DNA from 3 places in the Anaerotignum lactatifermentans genome. Region 2 is predicted to be linked to each of the others. Evidence: riboswitches for the same ligand, from Rfam matches in the RefSeq annotation. Region 2 holds a riboswitch; each other region holds the start of a gene.
The links. Region 2 has a riboswitch for thiamine pyrophosphate ahead of thiW (energy coupling factor transporter S component ThiW). Riboswitches for the same ligand answer to the same signal wherever they lie in the genome.

Region 1 (7,053 bases), on a different contig from region 2:
TTCCAGCTGCAATAATATGGCATTGCGTATGCGTTCTGTCAGTTTATTGACTGCCAGCATGGTCTGGCTTTCGTTTGCCTGAAAATAAGCTTCATTGGCTTCTCGCTGTTTCTCAGCAAATTCCCGCTGTTCTGCCGCTTCTCTGGTCAGTTCTCCTGTTTCTGTAAATTCACCACGGGTAAAATGCAGCAGACATTCCCGATGGGCTTCTGTACAGAGTTTCTTTTCGATTTCTTCCATTTCCGCTGTGGAAAACATGGATTTTCCAAAACAGCTTTCCACATAAGCACGCACCACCTTGGCACTAGGTCTGGAAAATGTCAGACGTTGATACAGCTTTCTCGCTTTGCCCATGAGGGAATCCTTCTCCTCTGTGGTTTTGCCTTCCCAGTCAATACGCCGCAAAGCACTGCCTGCCCGTCTTCCCCAGCCTTTTGGCCAGAAAAACGGAGAATCACTGATATGACCGCCCAGTTCTTCAAACTCTTTGAAATGCCCTTTGAAAAAATACTGATTCAGCAGACGGTCCATACGGTCTGTCACCTGTTCTGTGTTACAGTCCGCGGGAAATTCCAAAGCATCCAGTATTTTTCGTTTTTCTTCGTCCAGATCATCTGCCTGACCCAATATACGCTGGCAATGAGCACGCTTCAAATCCCACAGCAAAGATTCCACCACATGATCTTTGGGTCTTGCCAGAAATTTTTCCGCATAAGCCCGCCGCAGTTCTGCCATAGCAGGACGTTCATCTTTGGCTTTGCCGAACACACAGTTTTCCAGCCCCAGCCACAGCAGTTCCACATACAGTTCCCCATCCTGTTTACGTTGGAGATAGGTAAACATTTTATCCAATATTTCAAACTGAAAATAATGATATACGGCACCAATGACCGTATTGAAATAAAAATCCGCGTCGCCGTCCTCATCAAAGGCAACATACACCGGCTGCAGGGAATAATCCTGTGCGGCGTTCCAAATCTGATTGACGGCACGACGCTCCGCAATCTCTCTGTTTTTCATCAGCGATCACCAAACAGCTTTCCATAGTCCAGATCCTGCGGAATTCTTGCGGCAATGGCATCTGCCACCAACTGCCGTTCAAAGGGATCGAATGCTTTGTTGATGATACCCATTTCCAGTGCACGAACCGCTTTCAGACCTTTTTCCATCAAATGAATGGATGCCATAAGCCCACGCAGATCAAGAGCCTTTGTGGAAATTTCTGCGTTATCGCATTTTGTTTCCAATTCTCGAAACAACGCGGCAAACTGTTCTGCCCATTTATCTTTCAGTGTAGGGAATTCCCGTTTCAACAGCTTCCGCAGGTTTTCCTCGGAAATAACCGGCATATTGATGACTACAAAACGGGACGCCAGCGCTTCATTCAGTTCTCTGGTACCGGCATAGCCATAGTTCATGGTAGCAATGAAGCGGGTCGCTTCATGCAGAGGAATTCTGTCATACCCCGGCACATCAATGGAGCGACGGAAGTCCAATGTTGCATGGAGCACTGCCAAAGACTCGTTTTTCGCCATATTGATTTCATCCAGCACGCCGAAACCACCCATATGGGCACAGCGGCTGATGGGTCCTTCACGGAATACTACCTGATTATCCCGGAATGTGTCTGTTCCAATGAGGGAAGCGGCATCCACATTCACATAAAAAGAAATATCCCAAGACGGTCTGCCGAATGCTGCTGCCAGATTTTCCGCCAATACGTTTTTGCCAGTTGCCTTCGGACCGGACAGCAGCAAATTTTCCCCACATAACAACGCTGCTGCCGCTTCTTCCCAGATTTCCTTGCCATAATATAAAAAACGGGGCACCGGTACACGACCTGCCACAGAAGCATCCACTTCATGACTTTCGCGGAACTTCTGGATTTCCTTCAGCAGGCTGACGCTGACCCCTTCTGTCTGTAATTCTTCTTCCATGTGCCACATAAAAAATTCCTCCTCTTTGGTTATGGACTCATTGTAACATGTAAAGTTATGTGCATATTTCCGAAAATTTTATACTTTTTGTCATTTTGCCTGTTGACATTTTCAGAATCCGTGTATATACTGTTCTCGTAAAAAGAAAACAGGGGAGCTCAATGGATTGGGCTGAGAGGAAGTTTTGCTTCGACCCTTACACCTGATTTGGATAATGCCAACGTAGGAATCGACAGAATGAATTTTCGGGAGATGCGTTGCATCTCCCTATTTTTATTGCGTACAGACAGACCAAAGCCAGAACTTTTTACGGAAACAGAATATTGGCAGCGTTGAGAGTGAACAAGAGTTCATGAAGGGGTGCACCACCACGGGTGTATTTCTTTGTGAGCTCTTTTTTCTTGTCGCTGCTGGAAAGGAGGCTTCTGAATGATCACCATTAACGGGAAAACATTGACCCTGTCCGCACCTATGACTCTGGGTGCGTATCTTGACGAAAACAACTACCGCCGCACTTATATCGCAGTGGAAAAAAACGGAGAAATCCTGCCTAAAAGCGAATACGACACCACATATCTCAATGACGGCGATAAAATCGAAATTGTCAGTTTTGTAGGAGGCGGCTGATCATGCACCCATTTACGAAAAAAGAAATCTATGAAGCATTGGTGGAACGCCACACAGCAGCCTATCAGGAAAAGCTGGATGCCGGGCATGTTGCCATTGCAGGACTAGGCGGACTTGGTTCCAATGTTGCCTTCGCACTGGCACGCCTTGGTGTGGGACATCTACACCTCATTGATTTTGACCGTGTAGACCTGACCAATCTGAATCGCCAGCAATATCTGCTGCGCCATGTGGGCATGTATAAAACAGATGCTCTGAAAGAACAGCTGCTCCAGATCAATCCTTATCTGGACATCACCACAGACTGCGTAAAGGTAACCAGTGAAAATCTGAAAACCCTTTTTGCCGATGCGGACATCATCTGCGAAGCTTTTGACAACGCAGAAACAAAAGCCATGTTTGTCAACGGCATACTGGAATGGTTTCCCCAGAAAAAACTGGTCTGTGCTTCCGGCATGGCAGGCTTCGGCAGCAGCAACACCATCCATACCCGAAAGATTGGCAGCAATTTTTATCTCTGCGGCGACGAAACCACCGATATTGCCCATGGACAATGCCTCATGGCGCCCAGAGCCGCACTCTGCGCTGCCCATGAATCCAATATGATCGCCCGTCTGCTTCTGGGCGAAGAAACCGTATAATATCTGATTTTGGAAGAAAGAAGGAATTTTATCATGCAGAACAATGACAAACTCATTTTAGGCGGACACGAATTTACATCTCGTTTCATCCTTGGTTCCGGGAAGTTTTCTCTGGATCTGGTAAAGGCTTGTGTGGAAAAAGCAGAAGCACAGATCATCACACTGGCTGTACGCCGTGCCAACGAAGGCGGTCTGGCCAACATTCTGGACTATATTCCCGATACCGTTACCCTGCTGCCCAACACTTCCGGCGCAAGAAACGCGGAAGAAGCTGTGCGCATTGCCAAACTTTCCAGAGAACTGGGCTGCGGGAACTTTGTCAAAGTAGAAATCATGCGTGACTCCAAATATCTGCTGCCTGATAACCAGGAAACCATCCGTGCCACAGAAATGCTGGCAAAAGACGGCTTTATCGTAATGCCTTACATGTATCCCGATCTGAATGTGGCAAGAGATCTGGAAAATGCCGGTGCTGCCTGCATCATGCCTTTGGGTGCCCCCATTGGTTCCAACAAAGGTCTGTGCACCAAAGAATTTATTCAGATCCTCATTGACGAAATGAGCCTGCCTATCATCGTAGACGCAGGGATCGGCAGACCTTCTCAGGCTTGCGAAGCCATGGAAATGGGCGCTGCTGCCATCATGGCAAACACTGCTGTCGCCACCGCCGGAAATGTGGAATTGATGGCAGAAGCATTCAAAAAAGCCATTGAAGCAGGACGCAGCGCTTATCTGGCAGGTCTTGGCAGAACCCTGGAAAAAGGCGCTAGTGCATCTTCTCCACTGACAGGCTTTTTGCAGGATTGAGAGGTGAGAGAACATGAGTCAGGAACATTTGAACGAAAGTATTTTAAGTGAAGAAATTCTGGAAGACCAGAAGAAAAACCGCATCGACCATATGACTTATCTGCCCGGCATGGAAGTGCTGGAATCCGATGTAATGGATCAGGTTGTTGCAGCCATAGAAGCTTATGATTACGACAAGTACACAGAAGCAGACGTGCGCCGGGCTTTGGTCCATGACAGCCGTACCCCTGAGGATTTCGCAGCACTTCTTTCCCCTGCCGCACTGCCTTTGCTGGAGGACATCGCCCAGGCAGCCCGTGTGGAAACCAGAAAGCATTTCGGCAACAGTGTATATATGTTCACACCCATTTATATTGCTAACTACTGCGAAAACTACTGCATTTACTGCGGTTTCAACTGCCACAACAAAATCAACCGTGCCCAGCTGAACGAAGAAGAAATCGACAAGGAAATGGCTGCCATTGCCAAAACAGGATTGCAGGAAATCCTGATTCTCACTGGGGAAAGCCGCAGCAAATCCACAGTACAATACATTGGGGAAGCCTGCAAAATCGCAAAGAAATATTTCAAAGTCATCGGTCTGGAAATTTATCCTGTCAACTCCGACGAATACGCATATCTTCACGAATGCGGCGCCGACTATGTGACCGTTTTCCAGGAAACATACAATTCCGATAAATATGAAACACTCCATCTGGCAGGACACAAACGTATTTTCCCTTATCGTTTGAACGCACAGGAACGTGCCCTGAAAGGCGGCATGCGTGGGGTTGGTTTTGCTGCATTGCTGGGTCTGGATGACTTCCGCAAGGACGCTTTTGCTACAGGCTATCACGCTTATCTGCTTCAGCGGAAATATCCCCATGCGGAAATCGCGTTCTCCTGTCCCAGACTGCGTCCCATCATCAACAATGACCGCATCAACCCCATGGATGTTCACGAAACACAGCTTTTACAGGTAGTATGTGCATATCGTCTGTTCATGCCTTTCGCAAACATCACCATTTCCAGCAGAGAATGTGCCCGCGTCCGTGATAATCTGGTAAATATTGCTGCCACCAAAATTTCCGCAGGCGTCAGCACCGGCATCGGCGAACATTCCGAGGAAACCGAAAAGAAAGGAGACGACCAGTTCGAGATCGATGACAGCAGGTCTGTCCAGGAAGTATATGACACACTGCTGAAAAACAATCTCCAGCCGGTCATGAGCGATTATATCTATGTATGATGATGCGTTATTTTCCTATGTCCTTGCGGTGACAAATCGCACCTTAAGCAAACGTCCTTTTCTGGAACAGATAGAAGAAATCTGCAAGCACCATCCCAAAGGTCTGATTCTGCGGGAAAAAGATTTGTCAGAAGCAGAATACACCGCTCTGGCAAAAGATGTATTGGCAATCTGTCAGCGTCATAACGTTTCCTGTATCCTGCACACCTATTTCCGTGCGGCAAAAGAACTGGGCTGTAACGCCATTCATCTGCCCCTCCCCCTGCTCCGTGCCCACAAAGAAGAACTTTCCAGTTTCTCTCATGTGGGAACCTCCATTCACGCACCAGCAGAGGCAGAAGAAGCGGAAAAACTGGGGGCAACTTACATCACCGCTGGGCATATTTACGTCACAGACTGCAAAAAAGGGCTTGCTCCCAGAGGACTTATGTTTCTGGAAGAAGTCTGCCGCAAAGTATCCATTCCTGTTTATGCCATTGGCGGCATCAAAATCAATGAAAAACAGTTACGGGAAATCATAGACTGCGGCGCCAAAGGCGGCTGCATCATGTCTGGCATGATGCAGTTATAATAGCTTACTTTCAAATATTTGATAACATATTCCAAGACAGCAGAAGAGCAGGGATTCTCCACCCCTGCTCTTCTGTTTTTTATCTGTTATTTTATTTTTACTGAAGGAATCAGATTTCCGCGCCGCAGTAACGCAGGAAACGGTCAAATGCCGCCTGACCTTCCGCTGTTCTCTTATACACGCCGGCATCTTCCAAAACCTGCGCAAATACCAGACCGATTTCTTCCTGAATGATACTGTCCAGATTTTCCGCTGTCACAGTATCATATTTTTTCAGGAATTCCCGTGCCCACTGGGCATGGCTGCTGGTTTTTTCGTCTGCTTCCAGATCAGCGCCGGAAAGGATGGCTTCTTTCAGGCACTGCATTTCTTCTTTCAGTCTGGCAGGCAGTACCGCAAGACCCATAACCTCAATCAAGCCAATGTTTTCTTTCTTGATGTGGTGCAGATGGCTGTGAGGATGGTACACACCCAGAGGATGTTCTTCTGTGGTGATGTTATTGCGCAGTACCAAATCCAGTTCGTATTTGTCACCGCGTTTTCTTGCAATAGGTGTGATGGTATTATGAGGTTCTCCATCTGTTTCCGCAAAGATAAAGGCATCTTCGTCTGTATAACCACGCCAATTTTTCAGAATCATATCCGCGCAGTCAATCAAACGATGATGGTCTTTATGAGAAATACGAATAACGGACATAGGCCATTTCACAACGCCCATTTCCACATCTTCAAAACCCTTGCAGACTGCTTTCCGTTCCACTTCTGCCCGTTCCATAGCGAAGGTATAACGTCCGCCCTGGAAATGGTCATGGGACAGGATAGAACCGCCTACGATAGGCAGGTCTGCGTTGGAGCCTACAAAGTAATGCGGCAGGAAGTTAATGAAATCGAACATTTTCGCAAAAGCATTTCTGTCGATTTTCATAGGTACATGCTGTCCATTAAACACGATGCAGTGTTCATTGTAATACACATAGGGAGAATACTGGAAAAACCAGTCATTTCCCGCAATCCGCAAAGGAATGATGCGGTGGTTTTCTCTGGCGGGATGGTTCACCCGACCAGCATAACCTTCATTTTCCCGACAAAGCATACATTTGGGATAACCGCTCTGAGGAGCCAGTTTCGCTGCCGCAATGGCTTTGGGGTCTTTTTCCGGCTTAGACAGGTTAATGGTGATGTCGATTTCACCGTATTCTGTCATGGTTTTCCAACGCATATCCTTTTTGATGCGGTATCTGC
Region 2 (7,053 bases):
AAAAGCCCTCCTTTTTTCTGTGAAAAACCCTGATTTGCCCCATATAACGGGCTTTTTTCTTGACAAGGTCTGTACTGCTCTCTTACAATATAACCCATAATCTATCTAGGAAAGGTGATAATTCATGTCCGCAACATTTCAAGGAAGCAAAAATTATGTCGCAAGTGAAGAACTCATGCGTTCTGTCAATATTGCCATGGCGCTGCAAAAACCCCTGCTGATCAAAGGGGAACCCGGCACAGGCAAAACCATGCTGGCGGAAGCCATTTCCGAAGCACTGGGCAAAAAACTGGTGATCTGGAACATCAAATCCACCACAAAAGCCCAGGACGGTCTGTACGTTTATGACGTAGTACAGCGTCTGTACGACAGCCAGTTCGGCAACGAAGGCGTAGACGACATCGCAAAATATGTAAAAATGGGCAAGCTGGGGGAAGCTTTCTCCTCTGACGAGCAGGTGATCCTCCTCATCGACGAAATCGACAAAGCCGATCTGGAATTCCCCAACGACCTGCTGTGGGAGCTGGATAAAATGGAATTCTATATCCCTGAAACAAAGGAAACCGTAAAGGCAAAACAGCGTCCCATCGTGATCATCACATCTAACGCGGAAAAAGAACTGCCCGACGCATTCCTGCGCCGCTGCATCTTCCACTACATCGAATTCCCTGACGCGGAACAGATGGAAGAAATCATCAAAGTACACTTTGACAAAGTAGAAGAACATCTGCTGGAACAGGTGCTGGAAACATTCTACTGGATTCGTGGTCTGTACCAGATTCAGAAAAAACCCAGCACATCCGAAGTCATCGACTGGATTCGTGCCCTGCAGCTGAGCGGCGTTGACGTAGACAGAATCCGTCAGGAAGTTCCCTTCGCAGGGGTTCTGCTGAAAAAGAACGAAGACATCGACGTACTGAACCGCTATTTACGATAAGCAGGTGATCCCATGTTTACGGCATTTTTCTATTTACTGCGCTCCAGAGGGCTGAAAGTATCCATGAATGAATGGATGACCCTCATGGAAGCTCTGGACAAAGGTCTGCACCAGTCCTCTTTCACAGGTTTTTACTATCTGTGCCGCAGTGTGCTGGTGAAAAGCGAAGCGGATTTTGACAAATTCGACGGCGCATTTCTGGAATTTTTCAAAGGCGTGGAATTTGAGGGAGAGCTGCCCAAAGAACTCATGGACTGGCTCACAAATCCCAAGGAAAAACCCGGCGACCAGTTCGACATGGAGCGTGCCATGCAGAATGAATGGATTTCTCAGGCGGAAATCCAGAAAATGTTTTTGGAACGACTGGAAGAACAGAAGGAAGAACACAACGGCGGCAGTTATTGGGTAGGCACCGGCGGTGTTTCCGTATTCGGCAACAGCGGTTTCAGCCCCAGAGGCATCCGCGTAGGCGGCGAAGGCGGCAAACGCCGTGCTTTCCAAGTTGCCAGCGAACGGAAATTCCGTGATTTCCGTCAGGACAACACACTGGATACCCGTCAGTTCCAGATGGCTTTCCGCAGACTGCGGCAGTTTTCCGCCAAGGCTGAGGAGGCTAAAACGGAATTTGACATTGACGGCACCATTCGGGAAACTTGTGACAACGCAGGGAAGCTGAAAGTGGTTTACGACCGTCCCCGGAAAAACACCGTCAAAGTATTGCTGCTCATGGACAGCGGCGGTTCCATGGACTATTACAGCCGTCTGTGCTCCATGCTGTTCCAGGCAGTGAGCAAGTCCAACCACTTTAAGGATTTGCAGGTGTTCTATTTCCACAACTGTATCTATTCCAAGATATATACAGACCCGCAGCTGCGTCCAAAATCTGTGATTCCTACGGAATGGATTCTGAAAAATCTCAGCAGCGAATACAAGGTCATCATCGTTGGCGATGCCCAGATGGAGCCTTCCGAGCTCCTTGACCCCAGCTATTACAATTATGGTGCCCGTGACAACATCACCGGCATTGAATGGCTCACCAGATTCCGGGAAAAATATCCCCATCTGGTATGGCTGAACCCTTCGGAACGTCCTTACTGGGGCGGCTGGTGGGCAAAGACCTATGACATCATCCGCAAGGATTTTGATATGTACGACCTGAGCATTGACGGTCTCAACGCCGCACTGAAAAAATTAATGGTCAATCGGTAAGGCAAAACAGCGGGATAACATTCCCTTTGTATCCCAGAGAATCATGGGAAATCTTATCAATTATTTCGGGGGAAGCTATGAAATTCATCATGCGAAAAAAACAAGACTGCTCATAAGCTTCATTGCAGGTGCCGCGACGGATATATATCTGCGTTTCAAGACTGGAGATGAAGGAAATCTCCTTGTCCATTCCGTCGTATTTCTTGGCAGTTTTTTCATCGTTTATTTTTTGCTATATATTTTATGGCGCTTAAAGAAAAAGCATACAAATTGATCTGACAAGGCAGATATAGAATTGCTTGCTGCACATACACACTTCACAACCGTGCGCAGTCATCCTTGTAACAACACCGCAAAACTTCAAAACACCCCTGTTGGAACCGTTGGCGAGCACAAAACAGCAGCTTTCCCTTGATGTTAAGGGAAATTGCGACGCCCGTCTTTATAGGAAAACATATCAAATATAATCAGAAAGCCAAAATCCTTTGTCATCATAAGAATTTTGGCTTTCTTTTTTTCTATGCTTCTTTCAGCTTTTCCACATTTCCTGCCTGAATATCCCAGATATGACGGACAATTTTTTCTTCTTCCCAATCCCACCAGCGCAAATCCTGCAAAACGGCAATGGTTTCTTCCGAAAACCGTTTGCGGATGGGCTTTGCGGGCACACCGCCCACAATGGTATAAGGCGGCACATCTTTGGTGACCACTGCCCTTGTGCCAATGATAGCGCCATCTCCAATGGTGACCCCTGCCAGTATGACAGCTTCATAACCAATCCACACATCATTGCCGATGGTAATATCCCCTTTGTTGTCCCATGCCTCTGTGACCCGTTTCCAATCCAACCCCCAAGCGTCGGCAAATATGGGAAATGGATAGGTGGACAGAGAACCCAAAGCATGGTTGGCACTGTTAAACAGAAACTTTGCCCCACAGGCAATGGAGCAGAATTTCCCGATTTTCAGCTTATCCCCATTGATGGGATATTGGTAAAGGACGTTATGCTTTTCAAATTCTCTGGGGTCATAGACAAAGTCATGGTACATGGTATAATCCCCCACGGAAATGGCAGGGTTCGTGATGGCATTTTTCAGATAGATTGTCCATGTATCGTCAAGACGGGGATACATGGCATCTTTGGTGATTTTCATACAATCGCCTCCTTCTGGATTGATTGTACAAAGCCCTGCTGCTTCTCCGCAATCCACCAAACGCTTCGGCAGTGTTTTGGGTACAAAAAAAGCTGGAACCCATACGATTACAAGGATTCCAGCTTTATCTTATTTCTCTTTCTGATAAATGATTTTACGGATGGCAGACACGGAAAGATGGTATGTTTCTGCCAATGCTTCCAGTGTTGCTCCTGCCTGCTTTTGGCTGCGGATTTCTTCGTTCCGCTGCGCCAATGCCTCACGGCTGCCGCTTTTCTCTCCCCAGCCCTTATGTTCTCTGGCTGGGATATAGACATAGCCGCCTTGGACATACTCCTGCAATATCTGCACCAGTGCAGGAGGCAGCAGGTCTGACGCGTTGATATATTTCATGGTCGGATTCCCCCTTGATATTCAAATCAAGCAGCAAAACCGACTTTCTGCGACATTTCCTCCATGCAACTGTCGCACTTACATCGGTTTTGCATGGAGAACTGCTTTGTTGCGTTTCTGCGTCAATGGACACACAACAATCACTTCCTTTTTTCAAACAGGCTTATTCGCCCAGCATTTCTTCTACTTTTTTCAGCAGCACCTTTGTTGCTTCGCCGGGATGTTCCTTAGCGAAAATAGCGGAGATCACGGAAACGCCGTCGATACCGCTGCCTTTGAGCTGCATGATGTTATTTTCATTGATACCGCCGATGGCAACCACAGGGATAGTAACAGCTTTGCAGATTGCCAGCAGTTCCTCATTTGTCAGGGACTGGGCATCTTTTTTGGTATCAGTATGGAACACTGCACCGACACCGATGTAGTCTGCGCCGCTTTCCTGCGCTTTTACGGCTGTTTCCACAGTGTTTGCGGAAATGCCCAGAATCTTATCGGGACCAATCATAGCTCTCACATCTTTATCTACAATGTCGCTCTGTCCCACATGGACACCATCTGCCCCGCAAGCCAGTGCAATGTCGATGTTATCGTTTACCACAAAAGGTACATGATATTTCTTTGCCAGCTGTGCCAAATCTTTGGCTTCTTCCAGGAATGTTGCTTCATCCAGTTCTTTTTCACGAATCTGCAGGAAAGTTGCCCCTGCTGCCAGCACTTCTTCTGTCACATCATGGAGTGTTCTGCCGTTCAGCCATGCACGGTCTGTGATGGCGTATACTTTCATGGATTCTTTCGTTGCTTTTTCTGCCAATTCCAATTCCTCCAGTCTTGTCCGTTTCTGTAATGTTTCTGCGTCTGTCAAACTGATCTGGTCTACCAGATGGGTGCGGAATGTGAGGGTTCCTGCGCCCTGTGCGTCCGTTTTTTCTCTGGCAATTTCACCGCTGACACCCATAAGGGATACGGCGCATACGGTGGCTTCCAGAATATGATCGGGATTGCCGCCGCAGAAGGCACCCAAAAGGGCTGTGAGCATACAGCCGCTGCCAGTGATGCGGCTCATCATGGCATCGCCGTTTCTCAGGGCAAAGACACGGTCAGCAGAAGCGATGATATCGATGACGCCGGAAATGGCAATGACTGCCCCTGTTTTCCGCGCCAGTTCTCTTGCCATATAACCAAAGGCTTTGTAGTTGTCCTCGGTGATTTTATCTTCTTCTGCCGCGTCAACGCCACGGGTGGAACCTGTGCCCACTGCCAGATGTTTGATTTCGGAGGTATTGCCGCGGATCACGGAGAATTTCACGTTTTCCAGCAGCTTTTTGCCGCCTTCCCGACGCAGTCTGGTAGCGCCTACGGCAACGGGGTCCAGCACCACGGGAACCCCTGCTTCGTTAGCGGCTTTCCCTGCCACCAGCATGGCTTCCACGTCCTCCATGGTGCCCATATTCATCACAAGACACTGTACCACAGAAGCCACTTCTGCCACTTCCTCCACTTCGTGTGCCATGGTGGGAGAAGCTCCTGCTGCCAAAATGATATTGGCGCAGTCATTGACTGTGACGAAGTTGGTGATTGCCTGCACAATGGGTTCTTTTTCCCTTACATTTGCCATCATAGCGGGAAAAGACGCCAGAATATCTGTTTTCATGAAAACGAACCTCCTTTATTTACGGTTGAGTTTTTCCATCATTCTTGCGAACATGCCGGAACGTTTCAAAAGGGTGATGACCAGTACGGCCAGAAAAGCACCCATAGCGGAAGAAGGCACGAATGCCGGCACATAGACCCAAGGGGTCTGCAAGTCCATGCCATAGATGTATTTCATCACCGGATATGCCGCAAATGCGCTCAAAATGCCGGTGCCGAAGATTTCCCCAATGACTGCCATATACAGCTTATGACCGGATTTCCGATACAGGAAACCGGACAGGAACGCGCCGATGACTGCCCCAATGACTGCCAGTGCTGTACGCCCTGTCATCATACGCAGGATACCGGTGATGAGGGCTGCCAAAAATCCCCAGTAAGGTCCTACGAACACCGCTGCCAATACATTGATGAAGTGCTGGAACGGCGCCATATTGGGGAACCATACCACAGAGGACAGGGCAAAGCCCATGCCTGCGAATATTGCCGTTAGTACCATTTTCAACACATGATTATCCTTATTGCCACCCATTTGTTGATGCCTCCTTTTTTCTTCTTCCCAACGAAAGGAGCGCAAACAAAAAAAGGATTTCCTTTTTGGAAATCCTTCGTTTCTGACGCTCTTTGGTGATTTGTGACACCCTGCATTCCCTCCGTTGGCATTATCCAAATCAGGTGTAAAGGTCGAAGTATCCTTCCTCTCAGCCTCCCTTAGAAGCTCCCTTTGCATTCTGGTGTCATTATAGTACGGTTTTTGTCCCTTGTCAACGTCCCCCACGGGCATAAAAAAGGCGGCTATGCCGCCTTTTGGAAAGAGGAATTGCTGTATGGAGATACAGCAAAGTGCCCACTTCATTGGATTTTCGCATGGCAGATATTCCATGCTGTTCTTTGGTACTTTTTTGAATTTTTTTCTTTTGTGTTTCTTTGCTTTGCTTTATCTTTTGTAATGGAGGTTGTATTGAGAAAATGGCAATTACGCTTCTTCGATGTAACCGATATTGGTACGAATTACATCGCAGGAATGCTGAAATGCTGCCATTTCTTCCGGTGTTAATGTTAATTCCAGCACTTCTTCCACGCCGTCTTTGCCGATGACGCAGGGAGTGCTGATATACAGGTCATGCTGACCATACTGACCATTCAGCTGTGTGCTGACGGGCATAACCGCTTTTTCGTCGTGGAATACGCAGAAAACCAGTCGTGCCAATGTGGAGCAGATGCCAAACTCTGTGGCGCCTTTACCAGCGAAGGTGACCCAGCCCCCTTCAATGGTTTCATGGAGCACAGCTTCTTTATCCACTTGATATTTAGGATTTTCTTTTGCCAGCTGGTCCAGCGGTTTGCCATTGACCGTCACATGGGACCATGGTACCATCTGGGAATCGCCATGTTCCCCCATGGTATAAGCCACCAGAGATTTATGGTCAATGCCGGTTTCTCTTGCCAGTACGGTTCTAAGTCTGGCGCTGTCCAGCCCGGTGCCTGTGGCAAATACACGAGATGCCGGGAAGCCGGAAAGTTTCTGTACCTGTCTTGCGATGATGTCGCAGGGATTTGTGATAACGATGAATATGCCGTCAAAACCGGCTTTCACAATGCGGCCCACAAAGCTGTTGACCAGTTCCACAGAATGTTTCAGTTCTGCCAGACGGCTATGGTCTTCGCCCATGATGGTGCCCACACTGATGACAACGATGTCGCAGTCCT
Region 3 (7,053 bases), on a different contig from region 2:
CTGCGTTATTGATGACAAGATCAATAGGCATATCTTTCACGGTTTCGTATAAATGATAACAGTCCGCTTCTTTTGTCAAGTCCACCGTGACGATGTCCACATGGGTAGGCAGTAATTTCTGTAATTTCCGCATTTTTGCCGTATTCCGGCTGGCTAAAATCAGGTCAAAGCCCCTCTGGCTCAAAAGCAGGGCAAAAGCCTTGCCAATGCCGCTGGTGGCTCCGGTGATGAGGGCACGCATAGCCCCGCCTCCTTTAGGATTTTCTTTTCATTATACCCGGAAAACAGGGGTTTTTCAATGCGGGAGAAATCGCAAAAAGGTACAAAAAAAGAGCCGGAGCCCCATCGTAAGGATTCCGGCAATTCTTTTTTAAATCAATATTTGTTACTGTGCGTCTTCCAACAGGTTTACCACCAGTCCGCTGACATCGGCTTCTTTTGTGAGCACGCCAACTTCATACATCCAGTCAGCGTTTTCCTGCCATACGGATACTTCCTGATGCAGGAAAGGCGCGGATTCTGTTTCCATATCGGGCAGCAGGATTTCCATGCTCTGTCTTTCTACGTTTTCAGACAGAGGGAAGTTTGCTTCGTTCTGGTTGTCCAGCAGAATCTGCAGCACTTCGTCAGGGTTGTTCTTCATGTCTTCAAAGCCTTTCTGGCAAGCGCGCAGGAAGCCCTGATATTTTTCGGGATTTTCCGCTACAGCGTCTTTGTTTGCCAAAAATACCAGTTCATAGCCCTGAGGTACGCCAAAGTCTGTGGGATAGAAGTAATTTACTTCAAAGCCCTGTTCTTCCATCTGCGGCACTTCGTGGTTGACCATGTTACCGATGGTAGCGTCTACCTGACCGGTTGTCAGTGCAGACATCAGGTCGAAACCAACGTCGATGCATTCGCAGTCGTCAGCAGTCAGACCTGCATTCTGCAGCATTGCCTGAATCTGTGCTTCAGACAGGACAGTACCTGCATAGCCGATCTTCTTACCAGCCAGATCTTTTGCTTCTGTGATGCCGCTGTCTTTCAGGGAAATGACAACGTTCATGGATTTCTGTGTCACCGCACCGATGGAAACGATGGGCACATTTTCCTCACAGGAAGTCATGATGGCATCCTGCATGTAGTACACGCCGGCATCCGCTTTGCCAGCAGCAGGCAGGGAAATGCCGTCATTGGTGTTGGCAGGGAACTGGATCACCAGATTCAGACCTTCTTCTGCAAAGTAGCCTTTTTCAATGGCATCATACAGGAAGGCGTGTACCGCATTGGGGTACCAGTCCAGCACAATGGAAAAATCCTCCAGCTGGGCTTCGTCGCCAGTGGTTTCGGCTGTGGTGTCTGCGGATTCTCCACTTCCGCAGGCTGTCATGCCAAATACCATGGCTGCTGCCATGAGCACTGCAAACAATTTCTTTTTCATCACTTAGATCTCCTTTCTCCATTTGATAAAACGATATTCCAAGACGGTAATGATCCCAACGGCAAGCATAGCCGTTATGGACAACAGCACCACAGGCGCGAAAACGCCTGCGCCGTCCAACTGTGTCATCATACGTTTGCTGAAGTAGCCCAGACCTTCCTGTGCCCCCAGCCATTCGGCAATGGCAGCCCCGATGACGCTGAGGGGGATGGCCATTTTGATGGCAGAGAAAAAGTTGGGCAGAGCCGTAGGCAGTTTCAGCTTCCAGAAAATATCGGCTTTTGTGGCGCCGTAAGTCTGCAATAATTCTTCCATTTCCCGTTTGGTGGCTTTGAAGCCGTCAAAGACCGTAATGGCAATGGGGAAAAAGGTGATCAAAATGGTTACCAGCACCTTGCTCCAGATGGAATAGCCAAACCAGAGGATGAACAAAGGCGCGATGGCTGTGGTAGGGATGGTCTGGGATGCCACGATAACGGGATACAGTGCCCGTTCCACTTTTTCATTGGCATCCATGGCAACTGCCAGCAAAATCCCCAGCACAATGGAAATCAAAAGCCCAATGGCTGTGACCTTCATGGTTGCAGGCAGATGCACCAAAAACAGGGGTTCCCGAAGCTCCCACAGCCGCACACAAATCTGTGTGGGTGACGGCAGGATATAAGCCGCGTCAATAATCATAGCGATGCCCTGCCACAGCAGCAGCAGAACCACAGCCAGAATCACAGAAGGCAGATGTTTTTTCATGGATTCATCACGCTCCTTCTGAGTTTTTCAATGAGGGTTTCTTTCAGTTCCACAATATCAGGACGTTTCAAATCCTCACGATTGCGTGGATAAGACAGGGGCACTTCCACCCGTTCCATCTGGGAGAAAGGTCTGTCCTGAATGATAAAAATGGTTTTGGAAAGGAAAATAGCTTCCTCTACGTCGTGGGTGATGAACAATATGGTCTTATGGTAATGCTCCCACTGATGCAGCAGCCATTCCTGCATATCCACACGGGTCAGATAGTCCAATGCGCTGAAAGGCTCGTCCAACAGCAGCATATCCGCGCCGGACAGCAATGTACGGGCAAAGGCTACCCTCTGCTTCATACCGCCGGACAGGTCTTTGGGATACTTTTTGGCGTATTCAGACAGTCCCACCTGTTCCAGCACTTCTTTGCAGCATTTTTCCTGTTCCGCCTTGGGAACTTTCGCCAGTTCCATAGGCAGGCAGATATTCTTTTCAATGGTGCGCCAAGGGAAAAGCAGGTCTTTCTGAGGCATAAAAGCACTGTAGTTTTTCAGTTCCTGCACCGGGCGGCCATCCACCAGTATCCGACCCTGCTGTAACTTTTCCAGACCGTTGATAAGGCGGAAAATGGTGCTTTTGCCGCAGCCGCTGGCGCCGATGATGGACACAAATTCCCTGTCCTCCACCTGAAAATTCAAATTCCGCATCATGTCGAAGTCGTCTTCGGCATAACGGAAGGATACATTTTCAAATTGCAGCATAACTTCTTTCGCTCTCCTTCTTTACATCTCCATGGCATAAGCCATATCCCAGAACAGTTTTTCATAGCGGCTGCATTTTACGAAAATATCAGTCAGATATGCTTCCTGTTCGGGAGTGATGTTTTCGCCCAGAGCGTCTACGCAGTCAATGATTTCTTTGGTGCTGTCCGCATATTCCTTGCTGCTGTAGCCCTGTACCCATTCGCCGTAAAGAGGATGTTCCACAGCGCCGGGCACCTTCACATGGTGTTCCCCAATGACCTGATAGCTCCATGCGCAAGCCAGCACTGCCATGAGGATTTCCAGCGGGCCGCCTTTGTTTGCCACATCCAGCATATAGGAGGTATAGGACTGGTTTGTCAGAGCGGAAGGGGTCTTTGCCACTTCTTCTTCGGTGATACCCAGTCTTGCCATGTAAGTCTTATGTACGTTCATTTCCCCGTCCAGTACGTCATGCACCATACCGGCAAAGCGGCGCATCAGTTCCGGGTCTTCTGTCTTGATAACGCCGAAAGCGAACACTTTGGCATATTGCAGCAGATAACGGTAATCCTGAATCATGTAAAAACGGAATTTTTCCACATCCAGTGTGCCTTCTGCCAGTTCTTTTACGAAAGGCTGGTCTAAATAACCCATCCAGATATCTTCCACACTTTTATAAAGACGTTCTGTCAATTTCATGTCCATGTTCCTCCTTTTTTCCACAAAAAAAATTCTTTCCCTCTTAGAAGGAAAGAATCTTATAATTTCCATATCATCTTGTATTGCTTCCCTCCGATGGTACTAACCACATCAAGTTCAAAGGGTTGGAATCTGCATTCCTCTCAGCCGCTCAGCGTCGGCACCCCCAGCTTTGTATTCATTTTCTTTATTATAGTACAAAAGAAAAGCAATGTAAATGACTTTTTTGTATACACCATCCCTTTTTTCACACTTTCGCACAAAAAAAATAGTTCGCAGGCGAAATAATTTTACAGAAAATTCCCTTTACATTTTGCAAAAAAAGAATACACTTAGTATGACAACAACGAAATTTACAATGTTTGGAGGTAAAAGGTAATGGACGACGATACCAAGCTGCTGAATCTGGCACTGGACGCCGGTGAGATCATGCTGACATCTGGCGCGGAAACATACCGCGTACAGGATACCATGCTGCGTATTCTTTCCGTCAGCGGACGAAAACACGTAGAAGCCCTGGCGCTGTCTACCATGCTCATTGTGAGCCTGCCCCGTGAAGAAAAGGGGCCCCTTTCCATGGCAAGAGGGGTGAGTGACCGCTCCGTTAATTTTGAGAAAATCTGTGCCGTCAACAACATGAGCCGCTCTTTTGTCGCTGGGAAAATCACCTTGGAAGAAGCCACACAAAAAGTGCTGGAAATCCACTACGCCCCGTCTTTTGCGCCATGGCAGCGGATTTTGGGCTATGCCCTCACGTCCGGCGGTCTGACCATGGTATACAACGGCACCTTCTGGGACGGCGTCGCCGCCTTTATCATCGGCACCCTTCTGGGCATTATGACATATATCATGAGCAAACGAAAAACATCTTACTTTTTCAGTTCCTTCACCGGCGGTCTGCTGACAGGGTTACTGGCCTGCCTGTTCCATTTGATTCTGCCTTTCACCCAGATCGATATGATGATCGTCGGCAGCATCATGCCCATACTGCCGGGCATTACCCTGACAAAAGGTATCCGTGACCTTTTGGAGGGCAACTTCATCAGCGGCAATGCCAAACTGATGGAAGCCTTCCTCATTGCCTGTGCCATCGCCGCCGGCGTCGCTATGGCTTTGAGTATCTTCCCCAATTTTTAAGATGTGCAGGAGGTTATTATGACAGACATCACATTGAAAATGATTGTATTTCAGGCAGCCTTTTCCTTTGTAGGCAGTTGGGGCTATTCCATCATCTGCAACGCCCCCAGAAGGGAACTGCTTTACAGCGGCATCAATGGCTTTTTGTCCTGGTTTGTATATATGCTTGTCTTTTCCTATACGGAAAGCGCCACAACGGCTACCCTCATTGCTACCATGGCAATCACTGCCACAGCGCGGTTCCTTTCCTACCATAGACAGGAACCTTCCATCCTGTACCAGATTCCCGGCGTACTGTCACTGGTGCCTGGTGCCGCCGTTTACAACACCATGCAGGCTGCCATCAAAGGCAATATCCTTTCCACTTATTCCAATGCTCTGACAGGGTTCAAACTCTCCGGCGCCATTGCCATCGGTTCCCTGATCATTCTGGTATTGCCTTACAAAGCCTTTGAAATCTTCCCTCGTTTCGGGAAAAAGAAACAAAATAATTGATCGTATCAAAAAACCGGAAGCCCCTAAAGCAACTTCCCCTTAAGAAAACATTGATTTTCCTTTTCCTTGATTTCTTAAGGGGAATTGCGACGGCTGTCTTCATAAGAAAACATAACAAATAAAATCTTAATAAAATAAGAAAGCCAAAATCCTTTGTTATGATAAGGATTTTGGCTTTCTTTGTTTTCTTATGAAGATGCCCCTAAGAGCTTCCGGTTTTTATCGTTGATGAGAAATCTATTACAGTGCCATGGATTCCTGAGGAGCTGTGAAGGAATCGATTGTTACACTGCCGCCTTCCAGATAAAAGACTTCCATTTTGCCGTCGTCTTCACTGTACATGCTGCGCAGGTCGGGATTCTGTTCCAGCATAGCCACTTTTGCTTCCCGGCTGTTATCCCAAATCACATTGCCGTTGATGCGAATCCATGTGCCGTCGGGATGCATAGCGCATACTTCTGCCAGAGGGTTTTCTTTCAGCTGGCGATATACTTTTTTGGTATTTGCAGTCATAAAATATACGTGATTCTGGTACAGAGCCACAGCGCCGAAGGGACGTACACGGGGCTGGTTGCGCTCACATGTTGCCAGATAAAAAACTTTACATTCTCTCAAATATTCTACAGGATTTTTCATACTTCTACCGCCTTTCTTCTTTTTCTACGTTTACTATTTTATTATCTTCTGTTATGATAGAAAATACAAGTACGATTTTTTTCTATACCTAGTATAGGAAAAGATACTAAGGAGGCATCCTCATGGAACCAGAAAAACAAATCCCCTGTCCCTTTGTCACTGCCCAGAAACTGCTGGCAGGCAAATGGAGCATCCTCATCCTGCACCTGCTCCACGGACGAACCCTGCGGTTCGGGCAATTACAGAAGCAAATGCCCAAAATGACCCACGCCACATTATCCAAACAGCTGAAATTGCTGGAAGCCAGCGGTCTTATTGTCCGCACAGAATACCCCGGTGTGCCGCCAAAAGTGGAATACAGCGTCAGCCAAATTGGCGAGGCTTTTTATCCCGTACTGGATAGTCTGGAAGCCTTCGGCAACGCCTATACCCAGTGGCAAAAACAGCAGGCAGACGAGGAAAAACCGGAAACTCTATAATGCAAATTCCAGTCAAAATAAAAAGCTGAAATCCCTATGATACAAAGGATTTCAGCTTTTTTGCTTTCTTATAATTCCCTTCTGCCTTCCAGCGCCCGGGAAAGGGTCACTTCGTCCACATATTCCAAATCGCCGCCCACAGGCACGCCGTTGGCAATACGTGTCACCTTGACCCCCATGGGTTTCAGCAGACGGCTGATATACATGGCCGTTGCTTCCCCTTCCACATTGGGGTTGGTTGCCAAAATAACTTCTTTCACATTCTCGTCCATGCGCTTCACCAGTTCCGCAATGCGGATGTCATTGGGTCCTACGCCTGTCATGGGAGAAATGGCGCCGTGGAGTACATGATATACCCCGTGGAATTCTCTGGTGCGCTCATAAGCTGCCATATCTCTGGGGTCTTCCACCACCATGATGGTGCCGTGATCCCGGTTGGGATTGGCACAGACGGGACAAGGGTCCTCGTCTGTGAGATTACAGCAGACAGAACAGTAATGTACCTGCTGTTTCGCCTCCAGAATGGCACCCGCAAGGGCTGCCACTTTTTCCTCAGGCATATGGATGATATGAAAAGCCAGACGCTGGGCTGACTTGCCGCCGATGCCCGGCAGACCTGCCAGCTGCTCAATGAGTCTGGTAATGGGATTTCCGTAGTAATTCATGGTATCCCTCTTTTTCTTAGAACATGCCGCCCATGCCCATG

Region 1: another riboswitch for thiamine pyrophosphate. It lies ahead of thiS (sulfur carrier protein ThiS); the one in region 2 lies ahead of thiW (energy coupling factor transporter S component ThiW).
Region 3: another riboswitch for thiamine pyrophosphate. It lies ahead of tenA (thiaminase II); the one in region 2 lies ahead of thiW (energy coupling factor transporter S component ThiW).

Annotation. Positions count from the first base shown of each region.
Region 1 is NZ_JADCKK010000009.1:34,810-41,862, forward strand. It holds gene INF29_RS03870 (vWA domain-containing protein) at 1-1,020, opposite strand, end outside; gene INF29_RS03875 (AAA family ATPase) at 1,020-1,937, opposite strand; TPP riboswitch at 2,078-2,183, shown strand; gene thiS (sulfur carrier protein ThiS) at 2,367-2,564, shown strand; gene thiF (sulfur carrier protein ThiS adenylyltransferase ThiF) at 2,567-3,205, shown strand; gene INF29_RS03890 (thiazole synthase) at 3,239-4,012, shown strand; gene thiH (2-iminoacetate synthase ThiH) at 4,026-5,240, shown strand; gene INF29_RS03900 (thiamine phosphate synthase) at 5,233-5,811, shown strand; gene galT (UDP-glucose--hexose-1-phosphate uridylyltransferase) at 5,921-7,053, opposite strand, start outside.
Region 2 is NZ_JADCKK010000060.1:4,143-11,195, forward strand. It holds gene INF29_RS11940 (AAA family ATPase) at 125-937, shown strand; gene INF29_RS11945 (vWA domain-containing protein) at 950-2,146, shown strand; gene INF29_RS11950 (CatB-related O-acetyltransferase) at 2,665-3,300, opposite strand; gene INF29_RS11955 (CD3324 family protein) at 3,430-3,693, opposite strand; gene thiE (thiamine phosphate synthase) at 3,857-4,477, opposite strand; partial or broken gene thiM (hydroxyethylthiazole kinase) at 4,523-5,344, opposite strand; gene thiW (energy coupling factor transporter S component ThiW) at 5,360-5,875, opposite strand; TPP riboswitch at 5,974-6,078, opposite strand; gene INF29_RS11970 (L-lactate dehydrogenase) at 6,320-7,053, opposite strand, start outside.
Region 3 is NZ_JADCKK010000014.1:50,727-57,779, forward strand. It holds gene INF29_RS05500 (SDR family NAD(P)-dependent oxidoreductase) at 1-241, opposite strand, end outside; gene INF29_RS05505 (ABC transporter substrate-binding protein) at 386-1,420, opposite strand; gene INF29_RS05510 (ABC transporter permease) at 1,424-2,167, opposite strand; gene INF29_RS05515 (ABC transporter ATP-binding protein) at 2,164-2,919, opposite strand; gene tenA (thiaminase II) at 2,941-3,600, opposite strand; TPP riboswitch at 3,672-3,778, opposite strand; gene INF29_RS05525 (threonine/serine exporter family protein) at 3,979-4,737, shown strand; gene INF29_RS05530 (threonine/serine exporter family protein) at 4,756-5,232, shown strand; gene INF29_RS05535 (pyridoxamine 5'-phosphate oxidase family protein) at 5,473-5,868, opposite strand; gene INF29_RS05540 (winged helix-turn-helix transcriptional regulator) at 5,991-6,347, shown strand; gene recR (recombination mediator RecR) at 6,416-7,012, opposite strand; gene INF29_RS05550 (YbaB/EbfC family nucleoid-associated protein) at 7,029-7,053, opposite strand, start outside.